DNA from 3 places in the Pseudomonas sp. GW822-FHT04H02 genome. Region 1 is predicted to be linked to each of the others. Evidence: riboswitches for the same ligand, from Rfam matches in the RefSeq annotation. Region 1 holds a riboswitch; each other region holds the start of a gene.
What was found. Region 1 has a riboswitch for cobalamin ahead of AC1RMG_RS01310 (TonB-dependent receptor plug domain-containing protein). Riboswitches for the same ligand answer to the same signal wherever they lie in the genome.

Region 1 (5,181 bases):
GAGCAGCCGTCCAGGCGTTTGCTCAACTCCCTGTAGCCGCTGTTCCTTGTGTCCCGCGAAGGCGTCTGTGGGTACGCCGCGGGGTCGGGGGTGTTCCCTTCGCCGGCAAGCCGGCTCCTGCGGGGGTGGGGGTCAGTCGTGGGTGGGGTGCAGGCGCCGGGCCAGTTCCAGGGCGGTGCGGCCGCTGGCGATGCCCGGCACCAGTCGGGCGAAGGGGATGTCGATCAGCCGGTCTTCGCGCACTGCGCGCAATCGCGACAGCACAGGGTCGCTGTGCAGCAGCTGGCGTTTGCGCCGGGCCGGTGACCACAGGGCGTCGGCCAGGAGCATGGCGTCGGGGTCGTTGGCCAGCAGGGTCTCGCTGTCCACGGTCAGGCGCGGGCGGTCGATGGCGGCAAAGCTGTTGCGCGCACCGGCCGCTTGCAGCAGCACGCCGACAAACCCGCGCTGGCCCTGGCTGGCCAGGCCGTTGACTTCGCTGTCCAGGTAGAACACCGAAGGCGTCGGGCGCCCGCGGTACAGGGCCGCGGCGGCCTCCAGGTCGGCATCCATCTGGCCCACCAGTTGCTGCGCGCGGGCCTCCTGGCGCAGCAGCCGGCCCAGGGTCAGCAGGTCGCGGCGGATATGCCCGAAGTAGTCCTGGTCATGCCCGGCGCAGGCCGATTCCAGCAGGTAGCTGCCCACGCCTATGGCCCCCAGGCGTTGCCGGGAGCTGAAGTTTTCCGGGAAGGCCGAGGCGAAGCCGCCCACCACCAGGTCGGGTTTCAGGCTGTAGAGCACTTCTGCCGACGGGTACTGGCGAGCGATGACCGGCACGCCGTGGTAAAGCCCTTCGGCCTGGGCCTGGCCATCGTCGTCCAGATAGGCGACGCCGATCATCGACGGCCCGGCACCCAGGGCCAGCAGCAGGTCGGCGCTGTGCTGGTTGAGGGCGACGATGCGCTGGGGCGGGCCGTCCACCGTCCAGGTCCGGCCACAGTTCTGGTAGCTGTGCGCCAGGGCCGGCAGGGCCGCCAGCCACAGCAGCAGGCCGAGCAGTCTGCTAGGCATCCGCGGTTCCTCCGTAGGGCGCGGGAATCCGTAGATCCGCCACCGGTTCGCCCTGGACCAGGTGCTGCTGGACCAGGCGCAGCACCTCGCCGTCATCGCGCACCCGGTACCAGCAGCCGTCCGGGTGCACGGTGAGTACCGGCCCCAGGTTGCACGGGAACTGGCAGGCGGTGCGGGTCAGCAGCACGCCACCGGGCGTCTCCATGTGCTCCAGGCGCAGCAGTTCGCGGCGCAGGGTCTTCCACAGCGCCAGGGCGCCGCGCCGCACGCAGCGCGGGCCGGTGCACAGGAACACCTGGCGGGCATGGGGCGGCACCCGCGACCAGTCCGGGTCGCTCTGCACCGCGTTGACGTTGTCGCAGGCCAGGTGGCGCTCGCGCTGGCCGATGCTGGCGCAGGCCAGGGCCGCGTCCAGCCCGCGCCGGCCCAGGGCCTGGGCGGTGATCCACAGCCGCGGTGCCTGGGGGTGGGCCTGGGCCAGGCGCCCCAGCTCATCGCGCAGCCAGTCCAGGTAGGCACTGTCGGAGCTGGGTTCCAGGTCCACCACCAGCAGCTTCGCGCCGTCCTCGGGCAGGGCTTCGCCCAGCGCCGCCCAGAGGCTGTCGAAGCCGTCCAGGGTGTCGATCACCCGGGTGTCGGCGCCGTCGCCGCGCAGGGCCTCGAGCTCCTTGCGAAAGGCTTCGCCGAGGGCGCCGCCGTGCAGGCCGGGGCCGACGAACAGCACCCGTTGATAGTTCTCATGCATGTCGGTCGGCCTCAGAAGCGGTAGGTGTAGCGCACTTCGGTGGTGAAGGGGCGCCCCAGGTTGTCCACCGAGGGCGAGGTGCTGGTCATGCTGGTGCTGTAGTCGCGGTCGAACAGGTTCTCCACCAGTAGGCTCAGGCGGTGCTGCTGGGCCGTATCCAGGTAGCGATAGGCATCGGCGTCGACCACCGAATAGTGGCCGTAGTCGACGTTCTTTGGGCTGTCGATCTGGCCGATGTAGCGGACCGCACCACCCACGCCCCACATCCGGTCCGGGGCTTCGAAGCCCAGCCGCGAACGGGCGAAGAAACCGGGGATGTTGCTCAGGGTCACGCCGTTGCGCGACTCCACCAGGTTGCGGGTCATGTCCGCCTGCAGGGTCCATTGCGGGCTGAACTGCCAGCGCCCGTCGAGTTCGATGCCGCGCACCTTGATCCGGCCCTGGCCGTTGCTCCAGACATCGTTGGCGTCGAGGGTGATCAGGTCGTCGATCTTGCGGTGGAAGGCGCTGACGCTGGCGTTGAATTCGCCGGCCAGCAGGCTGCCCTTGTAGTCCAGGCCGAGCTCGGCATTGAGGCTCTTTTCCGGCTTGAGGTCGGGGTTGCCTTTTTCGTAGTCCTCGTTGGCGTACAGCTGCTCGGCGTTGGGCAGCTTGAAGGCGCTGCCGTACTGGCCGCGCAGTTGCCAGTGGGGCGTCAGGTCGTAGAGCGAGGTGAGCATGCCCACGGTGGCGCTCTCGCCGCCGCTGATTTTCTCGTGGCGCACGCCCAGGCTCGGGTGCCAGTCGGGCAGGGCGTCGAACACCGGGCGCAGTTGGGTGTACAGGGCATTGGCCTGGGCCTGCTTGTTATCGATCTTGAGCACGTCGTCCTGGCCCTTGAACCATTGGTTGTCGGTGCCCAATACCAGCACGTGGCCGCCGTCCAGCTCGGCCTTGCCCTCGGCCTGCAGGCCCCAGTCGGTGAAGCCCCAGTAGTCGTTGTGGTTGCGCACCTTGAGGCTGGCGTCGTCGAGGCTGTCGATCCTGGTGTAGCGGGTGTCCCAGTCGTTGACATGGCCCTTGACGAAGTAGCTGAAGCCTTCGTCCAGGCGCTGCTCGAAGGTCGCGGTGGCGATCTGCTGGATGCGGTCGTTGGTGGTTTTCCGGTTGTTCACCGGGCGGGCGAAATCCAGGTTGGCGTCGCTGTACTGGTAGAACAGTTCCAGCCGCGAAGCGTCGCCAAGGCCCTGGATCGCCTTGGCGCCGAAGGTGGTCACTTCATAGCTGCGTTTCTTGTCCCGGGTGTTGGCGTTGTAGGCGCTGTTGCGAAATGGCTGGTAGCCATCGGAGACGTTGTGGCTGACATAGGCCAACAGCCCGAGCTCGCCCAGGCCGTTGCTGAGGATCTGCTCGGCGCGGGCGTCGCCGCTCCTGCCCATGAAACTGTCCAGGCCCAGGTTGACCTCGCCGGAGACGTCGCGGGTCTGCGGGCTGCGTGTGACGATGTTGATCACCCCGGACACCGCCTGTGTACCGAACAGCAGGCTCTGGCCACCCTTGAGCACCTCGATGCGCTCGATGGCGTTGGCCGGCAGGGTATCCAGGTACAGGCCGCCGTACAGGCGGTTGTTCAGGCGCACGCCGTCCAGCAGGATCAGGGTGTCGTCGTTGCGCCCGCCCAGCAGGGAATAGGTGCCGTAGTCGAAGGGGCCATTCTTGGGCGCCACATACAGCCCCGGCACGTACATCTGCAGGACCCGGGTGATGTCGCTGCTGGGGCCGGCGCGTTCGATCTGCTGGCGGTCGATGATCTCCACCTTGCTGCCGTACCGGGCCATTTCGGCCACCGTGGTGGACTCCACCGAGGGGGCGGAAACAAATTGCCGGTCCAGCGTCAGGGGGCTGTCGTCCGCCAGCAGCAGGGGGCTGAACAGGCAGCCGAGCAGGGCGCCGCTCATGGTGCGGCCAGGTGCACGCCAGTCGCGTGCAAGGAAAGTGTCAGGTGTTGTCATTGTTGGTCTTCTCGAAAGTGTCTTCGGGAAGCACGCAGGAGAGGGTATCGGCCACGGGCACGCGACCATACCGGCCCATGCCCGCCCACCGCAGGATTGCCAAACAGACGTCACAGGCCGGTCTCCGGGCTTGCGAGTCTGGCGGCATTCGCCTTCCCATACCTTGGGTACAGTGGCCTGTTGAATGCAGCACTCGCTTACCGTTGCGGGGGCAGCACCGGACTTGCCCGAAAAGGGGCGCACCGGTTTCCCGTTTCACCTCCTGCACGGCGGCAGGAGGCACCTGAAACTGGGCGGCATATGAACATCCGCCCCGGCGTTCGTCAACGTTGCGCCTGCCGCCAGGTGTTACCGGATTCATCGCCCTGACGCCTCTGTAGCCGCTGCCGAGCCCGCGAGGCTGCACAAAGGCCCGCAGGGCCTTGCTTGGCAGTCTCATGTCGAGCGCCTCAGCGGTCTCGAGATTTCGCGCCCCTGCGGGCCGTTCTTCCGAGCGCGGCCCGAGCCTGCGGCAGCGGCTACAGGAGCAGGGCGCTTTGCGGGGCCAGGTGCCGCTGTGCGTGCAGGGCCGTGCGTGACTCGCAGGCCAGCAGCGGCACCGCCCGTACCGAGTCGCCCGGCTGCAGTTGCAGGCGCTTGGCGGTCAGCCGGTCCACCAGCAGGCAACCCGAAACCAGGCGCCCGGGGGCGGCGGTGATGCGGCAGCTTTCCAGGCGCCGGTTGTGGATCAGCCACACCGGCGCCTGTGCGTCCGGAGTGCCCACCAGCAGGGGCAGGGTCTGGCTTTCGCGCACGCTGCGGACCTTCGCCACCTCGGCCTCGATCAGCGGCCCGCCATCGAAGATGTCGATGCAGCCCTGATGGCTGAAGCCTTCGTCGCGCAGGATGCTCACCGCCTGTTCGGTGCTGGCGTGGGCCTGGCCGATGGCGGCCTGTGCCTGGGGGCTGAGCAGGCAGGTGTACAGCGGCTGGCGCGGCATCAGTTCGGCGATGAAGGATTTGCTGCCGTGGCTGGACAGGCGATTGGCCTGCTGGAAACCCATCTTGAAGAAGTGCCGCCCCAGGCTGTCCCAGAACGGCGAGCGGCCCTGGCTGTCGAGCTGGCCGCGCAGTTCGGCCACCAGCTTGTCGCCGAACAGCCGGGGGAATTCGGCGACAAACAGCAGGCGCGCGGTGGACAGCAGGCGGCCGGTGTAGCCCTGGCGGTGATCGCGGCGCAGGAACAGCGAGCACAGCAGCGACTGCCCGGTCATCTCGTTGCACAGGAACAGGGTCGGGATGTGCTTTTCGATGCCCAGCACCGGGGCGCTGCCGTGGGTGGTGCCGACCCGGTAGTTGTAGCAGGGCTCGCGCAGGCCGATGGCGCCGCTCAGGCCGCAGACCCCTATCACCTGC
Region 2 (5,181 bases), on a different contig from region 1:
AAGCCGGATCCGATCAACCGCTGTGACAGCGCCTACTGCTCACGCCCGAACATCGACCCGGCGCTGCAGGATGCCGAGCAGGCCCTGAGCCGCCTGGCATCGCGCCCGGCGGCGGGCCTCAAGGTCATCGAACAGTTGCCGGAAGCGACCCTGCTGCGTGTCCAGACCGCCAGCGGCAAGCGCGAGTTCTACAGCATGCTGCGCAACCGCGCCCACAGTAACGTGGCCTTCATGCTCGGCGAGTCGCTGCGCTATCAGCCGGGGCTGGACACCCTGACCATATTCCCGGGGATTCTCAGCAGCTATCCGAACTTCATGTTCAACGTACCGGCCGGGCAAGTGCCGGAGTTCGTCGACGCCATGCAGGCGGCCCGGGACGCCGCCAGCTTCGAGAAGATCGTCGAGCGCTGGGGCATCCGCCGCAGCCATCCGCAGTTCTGGCAGTACTTCCATGACCAGACCCGCTACCTGCAGGAAACCGATCCGGTGGAAGCCGGGGTCCTGGACATGAACCGTTACGAAAACCTCTGACATAGAGCTGTCATCGCCCCCGGACTGCGCCTTGGCGCGGCCCGGGGACGCTCTATACCAAAGTCTATCCCGACAAAAATACTAGGACTTTGTCAGCGGCTTGGATTGGCGTAAACTGCGCCCACGTCTGCGAGGAACCACCATGAGCGCCATAACCATTACCGACGCCGCCCACGATTATCTGGCTGATCTGCTATCCAAGCAGAACACCCCGGGGATTGGCATCCGCATCTTCATCACCCAGCCAGGGACTCAGTACGCCGAGACCTGCATCGCCTATTGCAAGCCGGGCGAAGAGAAACCCGAAGACAAGGCCCTGGGCCTGAAAAGCTTCACCGCCTACATCGACGCCTTCAGCGAAGGTTTCCTCGATGATGCGGTGGTCGACTACGCCACCGACCGCATGGGCGGCCAGCTGACCATCAAGGCGCCCAACGCCAAGGTGCCGATGGTCAATGCCGACAGCCCGGTCAACGAGCGCATCAACTACTACCTGCAAACCGAGATCAACCCGGGGCTGGCCAGCCACGGCGGCCAGGTCAGCCTGATTGACGTGGTCGAGGACGGCATTGCCGTGTTGCAGTTCGGCGGCGGTTGCCAGGGCTGCGGCCAGGCCGACGTGACCTTGAAGGAAGGCATCGAGCGCACCCTGCTCGAGCGCATTCCGGAGCTCAAGGGCGTACGTGACGTCACCGACCACACGCAGAAAGAAAACGCCTACTACTAAGGCGTTCGCTGCGACTTGAAAAAACGGCGCCCCGTGAGCGCCGTTTTTTTATGCCCCCAAGCCGGCTCCCCCCAAAGCCTCCGTAGGAGCCGGCTTGCCGGCGAAAGGGCCCTAGAGCCTTGCACCAATTCCCAGATCGCCTTCGCTGGCAAGCCAGCTCCTACAAAGCGCCCAGCGCGGCAACATAGGAACTCCCACCTCGTAGGAGCCGGCTTGCCGGCGAATGGGCCCTCAAGCCTTGCACGATGCCAAGATCGCCTTCGCTGGCAAGCCAGCTCCTACACAGGGTGTGTGTCAGGGGCGATAGAGGTGTGCGTGCCCGGCGCGGTACAGCGACGATTCGCTGAATGCATCCGTGGCCAGCACCCGGCCCACCAGGATCAGTGCCGTGCGCCGAAAACCCTTGGCCGCCACCTGATCGACGATGTCCGCCAGGGTTCCCAGGGCCCAGTCCTGATCCGGCCAGGTGGCGCGGTGCACCACTGCAATCGGGCAGTCTGCGCCGTAGTGGGGCAGCAACTCGGCAACGATCTTCGATAGGTGATTGACCCCCAGGTGGATGGCCATGGTGGCGCCGTGGGCCGCCAGGCTGGCGAAATCCTCGCCGGCAGGCATCGCGGTCTTGTCCGCGTAGCGGGTAAGAATCACGCTTTGGGAGACGTCCGGCAGGGTCAGTTCGGCCCCCAGCAGGGCAGCGCAGGCGGCGGTGGCGGTGACCCCGGGGATGATCTCGAAGGGGATGCCCAGCTCCCGCAGGCAGCGGATCTGCTCGCCGATGGCGCCATACAGGCTCGGGTCGCCGGAATGCACCCGGGCCACGTCCTGGCCCCGGGCATGGGCCTGCTTGATGGCCTCGATGATCTGCTCCAGGTGCAGTTCGGCGCTATTGATCACCCGCTCCGCGCGGTGCCCGTCGAGCACTGCCTGGGGGACCAGGGAGCCGGCGTAGATGATCACCGGGCAACGATGGATCAGGCGCTGGCCCTTGACGGTGATCAGTTCCGGGTCGCCGGGGCCGGCGCCGATGAAATAGACAGTCATGGCTGTGTCCTGTGAAAAAAGGTCGGGAGCCGTGCTTCAGATGAAGATTGCTCATGATCGAAGGCGGGAATTATCGGGGATTCTACCGGGCGGCGACCAATGCCAGGGTGGCTTGGGCGTATTTTTGCCGGGGAACAAGCAGTGTGGCCGGGCCGGGTGACAGCTGTTCGGCCAGGGCCAGGGCGGCACTTTCGGCCACGCCGTAGCAGCCGGTACGTTCGAAGGCGATTTGCGAGCGGTGGCTCAGGCGCAGGGCAAAGGGGGCGAGCTGGCCGCTGCTGAAACAGGTCAGCGGCAGTTCCAGTTGCTCCGCCAGTTGCAGCAGGCCGGGTTCGTTGCGCTTGAGGTCGATGCTGGCCAGGGCCAGGACCTGCCGGGCCTGCCACTGGTGCGCCGCCAGGACCTGGTCGAGCAAGGCGCGCAGCGTGGTCACCGGGCAGCCTTTCTGGCAGCCCAGGCCGACCACCAGGGTCGGCGCTGCGCTCACTTCGATCATGCCGAGTACTGGCCCGCGCTCTTGCGCCGGAACAACCAGGCGCTGATCAGCCCGAGGGCCAGCCAGAAGGCCGCATTGGTCAGCTGCGAGGCGATCTTGAATTGCGCTTCCAGTTCTTCCGGGGCCAGCATCGAATGCACTTCCGGCTGCGGCGCGCCGATCACGTGGGGTACGGCGATGATGGCCGCGCCCAGGACCTTCAGCAGCCAGTTGCGGGCGAACACGATCAGGGCAATGCCCACAGCGGTGGAGGCGGCGGTGCCGACCCACCAGATCTGCCGCTGTGCCAGGTCGGCTGCGGCGGTGCCCGGCAGTTCCGGCGGCAGGCCCAGGGTCGGCGCCAGGCAGAAGGTGGCATAGCCGGCCAGGCCCCAGAGCAGGCCCTGGGACGTGCGGTTCGGCGCGCGCAGGGTGTAGAGGCCGGCCAGCATCAGGGCGAAGCCCACGGCCACCACCAGGTTGCCTCCGGTGGTGGACAGCACGCGCTGCCAGCCGTCTTCCGGCTCCCAGGCTTCGGCATCGTGGCTGTGGGCGGCCATGGCGCCTTCGGCGTGCTCATGGACTTCGGCCGCGGGGGCCTTTTCATAGGTTTCCGCCTGCAGGATCAACGGGGCGACCCAGAAGCTTTGCAGCAGGGTCAGCAGCAGGGCGGCCAAGAGGCCGGTGAAACCTGCGGTTTGCGCGATACGCTTGATCATGTCGGCAGGTCTCAATGGCAAGGGAAGGCGGCGCTGTGGCGAGTGTCGTGGGCCGCGTTGTGCACCGCCTCGATGTGGGAGAAGCCGGCGAAGTACACCAGGCACGCGCCGAGGATCGAGGCGCCGATGGCGGCCACCAGGCGCTGGCTCAGGGTGGAGGTCGTGCTGGCGGAGTGGCTGGTGCTGCTGATGATCGACATGGCGCTTCCCTCTGGAGTGTCAGCGGGGTAGAGGCGCAGGAAAACCCCGCGTGATGGCCACGCAGGGTTTGCAACAGCGCCCGCCCACCGCGGGTTGTTATGTAAGTGTTGCGGGCCGGTCTCCGGGCTTGCGAGGGGCAGGGCTGTGTCATGCCGTGCCGGCAAGTGTCGCCTTCCCATGCCTTGGCACAGTGGATCTGACACTTCGCTCGCTTACCGTTGCGGGGGCAGCACCGGACTGGCCACGGCTTTTTAGTTAAGCACGTGATTCACCGGTTTCCCGTTTCACCCTGTAAAGGGCACCCGTAACAAGGTGTGTAGGAGATCATGGGCGGGGCAGGGGCGTCAATTGCCGTGACCGCTGCGCAGGTGTGCGCCGCGTTCGTGCAAGGTTCAATGGCCCTTTCGCCGACAAGCCGGCTGCTACGGGCGCATTGTCGATTGACCGACCCCCTGGCTCTGCGTAGCCTTGCGCTTTCGAGGTTCTTCGGCCATGGGTCGAAGCTAAGAAGGGAACGCGGTCGATGCCGCGGCTGCCCCCGCAACTGTGAAGGGTTCGATTGCTGCAAGGCCACTGCATGGGTGTCGACGACGCCGGTGGGAAGGCGCAGCAATCGCCGGTCCGACGACTGGCAAGCCCTCAGCCAGGAGACCTGCCTCGATCCAAGATTCTCACTACAACCGGGCGGGGTGATCCGGTGGCGAAATCTCCGCGCGCCCGGCGTTGCGGTTCTCGTCCCGTTTGCCCGCCTCCTTTTGCCAAAGGGCATCCGATGAAAACACTGGCCAAACTTCCCGTCACCATCGTCACCGGCTTCCTCGGCTCGGGCAAAACCACCCTGTTGCGGCACATGCTGGACAATGCCCAGGGCCGGCGCATTGCGGTGATCGTCAACGAATTCGGCGAGCTGGGCATCGACGGCGAAATCCTCAAGCAATGCGCCATCGGCTGCACCGAGGAAGAGGCCAGCGGCCGAGTCTACGAGCTGGCCAACGGTTGCCTGTGCTGCACCGTGCAGGAGGAGTTCTTCCCGGTGATGCGCGAACTGGTGGCGCGCCGTGGCGACCTGGACCACATCCTCATCGAGACCTCCGGCCTGGCGCTGCCCAAGCCTCTGGTCCAGGCCTTCCAGTGGCCCGAAATCCGCAGTGCCTGCACCGTCGATGCGGTGATCACCGTGGTCGACAGCCCGGCTGTGGCCGCCGGCACCTTCGCCGCCTTCCCCGATCAAGTGGACGCCCAGCGCAAGCTCGACCCCAACCTGGACCACGAATCGCCGCTGCATGAGCTGTTCGCCGACCAACTGTCCAGCGCCGACCTGGTGATCCTCAACAAGACCGACCTGATCAGCCCCGAAGACCTGGCCAAGGTGCGCCTGGAAGTGGCCGAGGAGCTGCCGCCGGCGGTCAAGGTCATCGAAGCCAGCAGCGGTCGCCTGCCCCTGGATGTGCTGCTGGGCCTGGGTGCCGGTTCCGAGGAACACATCG
Region 3 (5,181 bases), on a different contig from region 1:
CAGGCCCAAGGCGCAGTACAACGCCAGGATTTCCACCAGCCAGCCGACGTAGGGCAACCAGGACAGCGCTGTGGCCACCAGGGTCAGGGGCACCACCGCCAGCACCCAGGCGGTGACGCCATGGCTGCGCCAGCCACGGCCGGCGGAGTTGAAACGTTGCTCGATACGATCGGCCACACGGCCGAACGCCACCAGCGGATGCCAGCGCCTGGGTTCGCCCAGCAGCGCATCCAGCGCGACCCCGGCGACACTCAGCAAGGCCACACTCATTGACTCACTCCCCAGTAATTCTCATACAACAACTCACTCAGCGGCCGCGGTTGCGCCCAGCCTTCCAGTGCCAGCATCGGCGCCGGGTAGAATTCGGTGACCGGGCCCAGGCACAGCACGGCCACGGGCTTGGCACCTGCCGGCAGCCCCAGCAGATCGGCCAGGGCCTGAGGATCGAACAAAGACACCCACCCCATTCCCAGGCCCTCGCTGCGGGCCGCCAGCCACAGGTTCTGGATGGCGCAGGACAGGGACGCCAGGTCCATCTCCGGCAGGGTCCGACGGCCGAAGATGTGTCGTTCGCGGTCATCCATCAAGGCGGCCACCAGCACCTCGGCACAATCGTTGATGCCTTCGACCTTGAGCTTCATGAACTCGTCGGAACGCTCACCCAGGGCTTGGGCGGTGCGCACCCGCTCCGCCTCCACCAACTGCTGGATGTGCTTGCGCAACAGGCGGTCGCTGATGCGAATAAAACGCCAGGGCTGCATCAACCCGACACTGGGCGCCTGATGCGCTGCTTCCAGCAAGCGCCGCAGCACTGCCGGCTCGACACTGCCACCCGCGAAATGACGCATGTCGCGGCGCTCGGCGATGGCCCGGTAGACCCCCTCGCGCTGCGCCTCAGAGAACCCCTGCTCACTCACCCGCCACGCCCTCGGCTAAAACCGGCTGAACAGGCGCGCCCGGCGCAAACAACGCCGCCACCGCCGCCGGATTGGACGGGAAATAGAAGTGCACGTAAGAGGCCGTCATCCGCCCCTGGCGATACACCGCTTCCGCGCCGCGCCCGCCGTTGGGGCTGAGCCCACGAGCGATGGGCAGCAGCTCGGTGCTGGTCAGGGAATGGTGATAGGTGTGGCCGCGCAGACTGCCTTCGGGCAAATCCACCGCCTGCAAGGCCAGTGCCGCCAGGCGCTTCTGCATTACCGCATCTCCGGGCAGCAGGCCCAGGAGCTCGGCACGCTGGCCTTCGACATCGGTCAGGGAGTCCAGCAGGTAGAGCATGCCGCCGCACTCGGCGAGCAGCGGCTTGCCGGCCGCGTGATGGGCACGAATGGCCTGCAGCATGCTGCTGTTGCGGGCCAGGGCCTGATGGTGCAATTCGGGATAGCCGCCGGGCAGGTACAGGCTGTCCGCGTCGGGCAGCTGGGTATCGTGGATCGGCGAGAAGAAGCTCAACTGCGCCCCCATGGCTCGCAACAGATCGAGGCTGGCGCCATAGGTGAAGGCAAACGCCTCGTCCCGCGCCACGGCAATCCGCACGCCCTTGAGCAGTGGCGCGCAAGCCACCGGCGTGGGTGCAGCAAAACTCACCGCTGGCGGCAGTTCCACCTGGCAACTGCTGGCCAGGGCCTCGGCGGCGGCATCCAGGCGCAGGTCCAGATCATTCAGCTCGCTGGCCTGCACCAGCCCCAGATGGCGGCTGGGCAGCTCGATATCGGTTTCCCGGGACAAGGCGCCATACCAGCGCAAGCCTTCCGTCAGGCTGCCTTCCAGCAACTGCGCATGGCGCAGGGTACCAACCCGGTTGGCCAACACCCCGGCAAACGGCAGGTCCGGCTGGTAGCGCGCCAGGCCCAGAGCCAGGGCGCCGAAAGTCTGGGCCATGGCGGTGCCATCGATCACCCCCAGCACCGGCACGCCGAAATGCCGCGCCAGATCGGCGCTGGAAGGGGTGCCATCGAACAGGCCCATGACCCCCTCGATCAGAATCAGGTCGGCCTCTCCCGCCGCCTCCCAGAGCAGACGGCGGCTTTCCTGCTCGCCCACCATCCACATGTCCAACTGGTACACCGCGGCACCACTGGCGCGCTCAAGAATCATCGGGTCGAGGAAATCCGGGCCGCACTTGAAGACCCGAACCTTGCGCCCCCGGTTGCGGTGCAAGCGGGCAAGGGCCGCGGTCACCGTGGTCTTGCCCTGGCCGGAAGCCGGTGCGGCGATCAACACTGCCGGGCAATGACGAACATCAGTCATGAATTCACGCTCACAGCTCGACACCTTTCTGCGCCTTGATCCCGGCCTGGAAGGCGTGCTTGACCATGCCCATCTCGGTCACGGTATCGGCCAGCTCGATCATCTCCGGCTTGGCGCCGCGACCGGTCACTACCACATGCTGCATGGGCGGACGGGCCTGCAGGTCACTGAGCACCTGATCCAGGTCCAGGTAGCCGTGCTTGAGGGCAATGTTCAGCTCGTCGAGCACCACCAGGCCAATATCCGGGTTGCTCAGCAACTCCCTGGAAACCGCCCAGGCGGCTTCAGCAGCAGCAATATCGCGCTGGCGATCCTGGGTTTCCCAGGTAAAGCCTTCGCCCATCACGTGAAAGCGCACCTGCTCGGGGAAACGCCGGAAGAACAGTTCTTCGCCGGTGCTGTTACGCCCCTTGATGAACTGCACCACGCCACACTGCATGCCGTGGCCCATGGACCGCGCCAGCATGCCGAAGGCCGAGCTGCTCTTGCCCTTGCCGTTGCCGGTCAATACCAGCAGCAGGCCGCATTCGTTGGGCGAGTTGGCAATGCGTTCATCGATCACGGCTTTTTTGCGCAACATGCGCGCCAGATGGCGCTCGTCACGATCGGGGGATTCACTCATGGGGCAGCTCTCCGTTGGGGCTGGGGAACGGGGGGCAGGGAAAAGGAACAGACGGCGCTAGCCTGGCATCGCCCACCGTGATGCCGTTGGATGGATCAGGCCGGTCTCCGGGCTCATGAGCGGCATGGCTGCCGGACTGCGCGCCTTCCCGTGTCATTGACACAGTGGCGTCAGGCGCAGTCTTGACTCATCTACCGTTGCGGGGGCAGCGCCGGAATCGTCGTCGGCTCCATCACTGGAACAGACCCTGACCGGCTTCCCTGTTTCACTCTGTCGGCCACCGGCCACAGAGCACCTGAAACAAGTCGCGAAGGTTAGAGGGTTGGGGGTGGAGCGTCAATTAAAGCCGGCCGTCGCCCCCGGCACAAAACTGCACTGCATCAATAAACTGACGCCAATCTTGTGCCACACTCAGAGCAATGATATCAAATAGCCACTTTTCAGCGCCCCAGGCGCCAACCACACAACAATAAGGGGTGAGTTCGATGCAAGGCATGATCATCAGCAATCCGAAGCTGGAATTCCTGCGCCCGATGCTGGAACGCTGGTTCGATTGCATCGATCGCTACAACGCGGTTCGCGGCGATAACGAAACGCCCTACTGGTTCGACGAGCAGGCCAATCTCGGGCTGCTCAGCGCGGCGGCCTGGATGGCCGAGATGGTCAGCCTGGAACACAGCCCCAGCAGGAAACAGCAGGAAGAAGGTGCGCGCAACGCCCGCACCGACCTGTACCTGGCCACCAAGGAAGAGCGCGCCTACATCCACGCCACCCAGCGCTGGCCAAGGGTCAACAGCCTGAACCTGACCCAGGCACTGCTGGACGTTGCCCAGGATGCAAGAAAGATCAGCTACGCCAGCGACCTGAGACTGGGTTGCCTGTTCGTTGCCCCACAAAAATCCCAGCACAGCGCTACCCCGGAAGAGCTCCAGGACATGCTCGACGAACTGCAGAAGGAGCACTGCTGCGCCGTGGCCTGGTACTTCCCCTACGCCTATCGCAAGCTGCACAACGAGACCGGCCACTACCACCAGGGCGTCGCCGTGCTCTTCAAGGAGGCCCGCTGATCGGGCGGAACCATCGACTGGCTATGCTTCTCTATGACTACGACGTCCGTGCACTCATAGGGAAATTCGCATGCTCAAGCTTCAGCACAGCCTACTGATCGCCATCGCCGCCAGCCTCGCCGCCTGCGGCGAAACTTCCAGCCTGCAGGTGTCCGACGGCACCGGCCCCAACCCCAAGCTGCCGGAACCCAACCCGACGCTGATCCCCACGGTCAACATCGCCCCCGCCATCGGCTGGCCGCAAGGCGCAAAACCCCAGGCCGCGGCCGGCACCCAGGTCAAGGCTTTCGCCGAGAACCTCGACCATCCACGCTGGCTCTACGTCCTGCCCAATGGCGATGTACTGGTGGCGGAAACCAACGCCCCGCCCAAACCGGATGACAGCCAGGGCATTCGCGGCTGGATCGCCGGCAAGGTCATGGGCCGTGCCGGGGCGGCCGTGCCCAGCGCCAACCGCATCACCCTGCTAAGGGACCAGGATCACGATGGCGTGGCGGAGACCCGCACAGTGTTTCTGGAGAACCTCAATTCGCCCTTTGGCATGACCCTGGTGGGCAATGACCTGTATGTGGCCGATACCGACAAGCTACTGCGCTTTCCCTACCAGAGCGGCGACACCCAGATCAGCGCAGCCGCCACCAAGGTGGTCGACCTGCCCGGCGGTACCCTCAACCATCACTGGACCAAGAACGTTATCGCCAGCAAGGACGGCAGCAAGCTCTACGTCACCGTGGGCTCCAACAGCAACGTCGGCGAAAACGGCCTGGACAAGGAGCAAGGCCGAGCGGCGATCTGGGAGGTGGACCGTGAAAGCGGCCAGCACCGCCTGTTCGCCACCGGCCTGCGCAACCCCAATGGCCTGGCCTGGGAGCCGGCCAGCGGCGCACTCTGGACCGCAGTCAACGAGCGGGACGAAATCGGCAGCGACCTGGTGCCGGACTACATCACCTCGGTCAAGGATGGCGCGTTCTATGGCTGGCCCTTCAGCTACTACGGGCAACATGTGGATGTACGGGTCAAGCCGCAGAACCTCGACCTGGTGGCCAAGGCCATCGCCCCGGACTACGCGGTAGGCCCGCACACCGCGTCGCTGGGGCTGACCTTCGCCGACGGCAGCAAGCTCCCCGCCCCCTTCACCGAAGGCGCCTTCATCGGCCAGCACGGTTCCTGGAACCGCAAACCCCATAGCGGCTACAAGGTGATTTTCGTGCCATTCAGCGCCGGCAAGCCCAATGGAGCGCC

Region 2: another riboswitch for cobalamin. It lies ahead of AC1RMG_RS19270 (CbtB domain-containing protein); the one in region 1 lies ahead of AC1RMG_RS01310 (TonB-dependent receptor plug domain-containing protein).
Region 3: another riboswitch for cobalamin. It lies ahead of cobO (cob(I)yrinic acid a,c-diamide adenosyltransferase); the one in region 1 lies ahead of AC1RMG_RS01310 (TonB-dependent receptor plug domain-containing protein).

What each region holds. Positions count from the first base shown of each region.
Region 1 is NZ_JBXAMM010000001.1:268,396-273,576, forward strand. It holds gene AC1RMG_RS01295 (diguanylate cyclase) at 1-36, shown strand, start outside; gene AC1RMG_RS01300 (ABC transporter substrate-binding protein) at 133-1,050, opposite strand; gene AC1RMG_RS01305 ((2Fe-2S) ferredoxin domain-containing protein) at 1,043-1,795, opposite strand; gene AC1RMG_RS01310 (TonB-dependent receptor plug domain-containing protein) at 1,807-3,732, opposite strand; cobalamin riboswitch at 3,885-4,088, opposite strand; gene AC1RMG_RS01315 (arginine N-succinyltransferase) at 4,305-5,181, opposite strand, start outside.
Region 2 is NZ_JBXAMM010000004.1:404,288-409,468, reverse strand. It holds gene AC1RMG_RS19295 (fatty acid cis/trans isomerase) at 1-531, shown strand, start outside; gene nfuA (Fe-S biogenesis protein NfuA) at 674-1,258, shown strand; gene cobM (precorrin-4 C(11)-methyltransferase) at 1,553-2,299, opposite strand; gene AC1RMG_RS19280 (cobalamin biosynthesis protein) at 2,382-2,795, opposite strand; gene AC1RMG_RS19275 (CbtA family protein) at 2,792-3,493, opposite strand; gene AC1RMG_RS19270 (CbtB domain-containing protein) at 3,505-3,693, opposite strand; cobalamin riboswitch at 3,790-4,015, opposite strand; cobalamin riboswitch at 4,157-4,368, shown strand; gene cobW (cobalamin biosynthesis protein CobW) at 4,467-5,181, shown strand, end outside.
Region 3 is NZ_JBXAMM010000003.1:326,546-331,726, forward strand. It holds gene cbiB (adenosylcobinamide-phosphate synthase CbiB) at 1-270, opposite strand, end outside; gene bluB (5,6-dimethylbenzimidazole synthase) at 267-917, opposite strand; gene AC1RMG_RS13750 (cobyrinic acid a,c-diamide synthase CobB) at 910-2,250, opposite strand; gene cobO (cob(I)yrinic acid a,c-diamide adenosyltransferase) at 2,261-2,872, opposite strand; cobalamin riboswitch at 2,954-3,186, opposite strand; gene AC1RMG_RS13760 (hypothetical protein) at 3,358-3,939, shown strand; gene AC1RMG_RS13765 (PQQ-dependent sugar dehydrogenase) at 4,010-5,181, shown strand, end outside.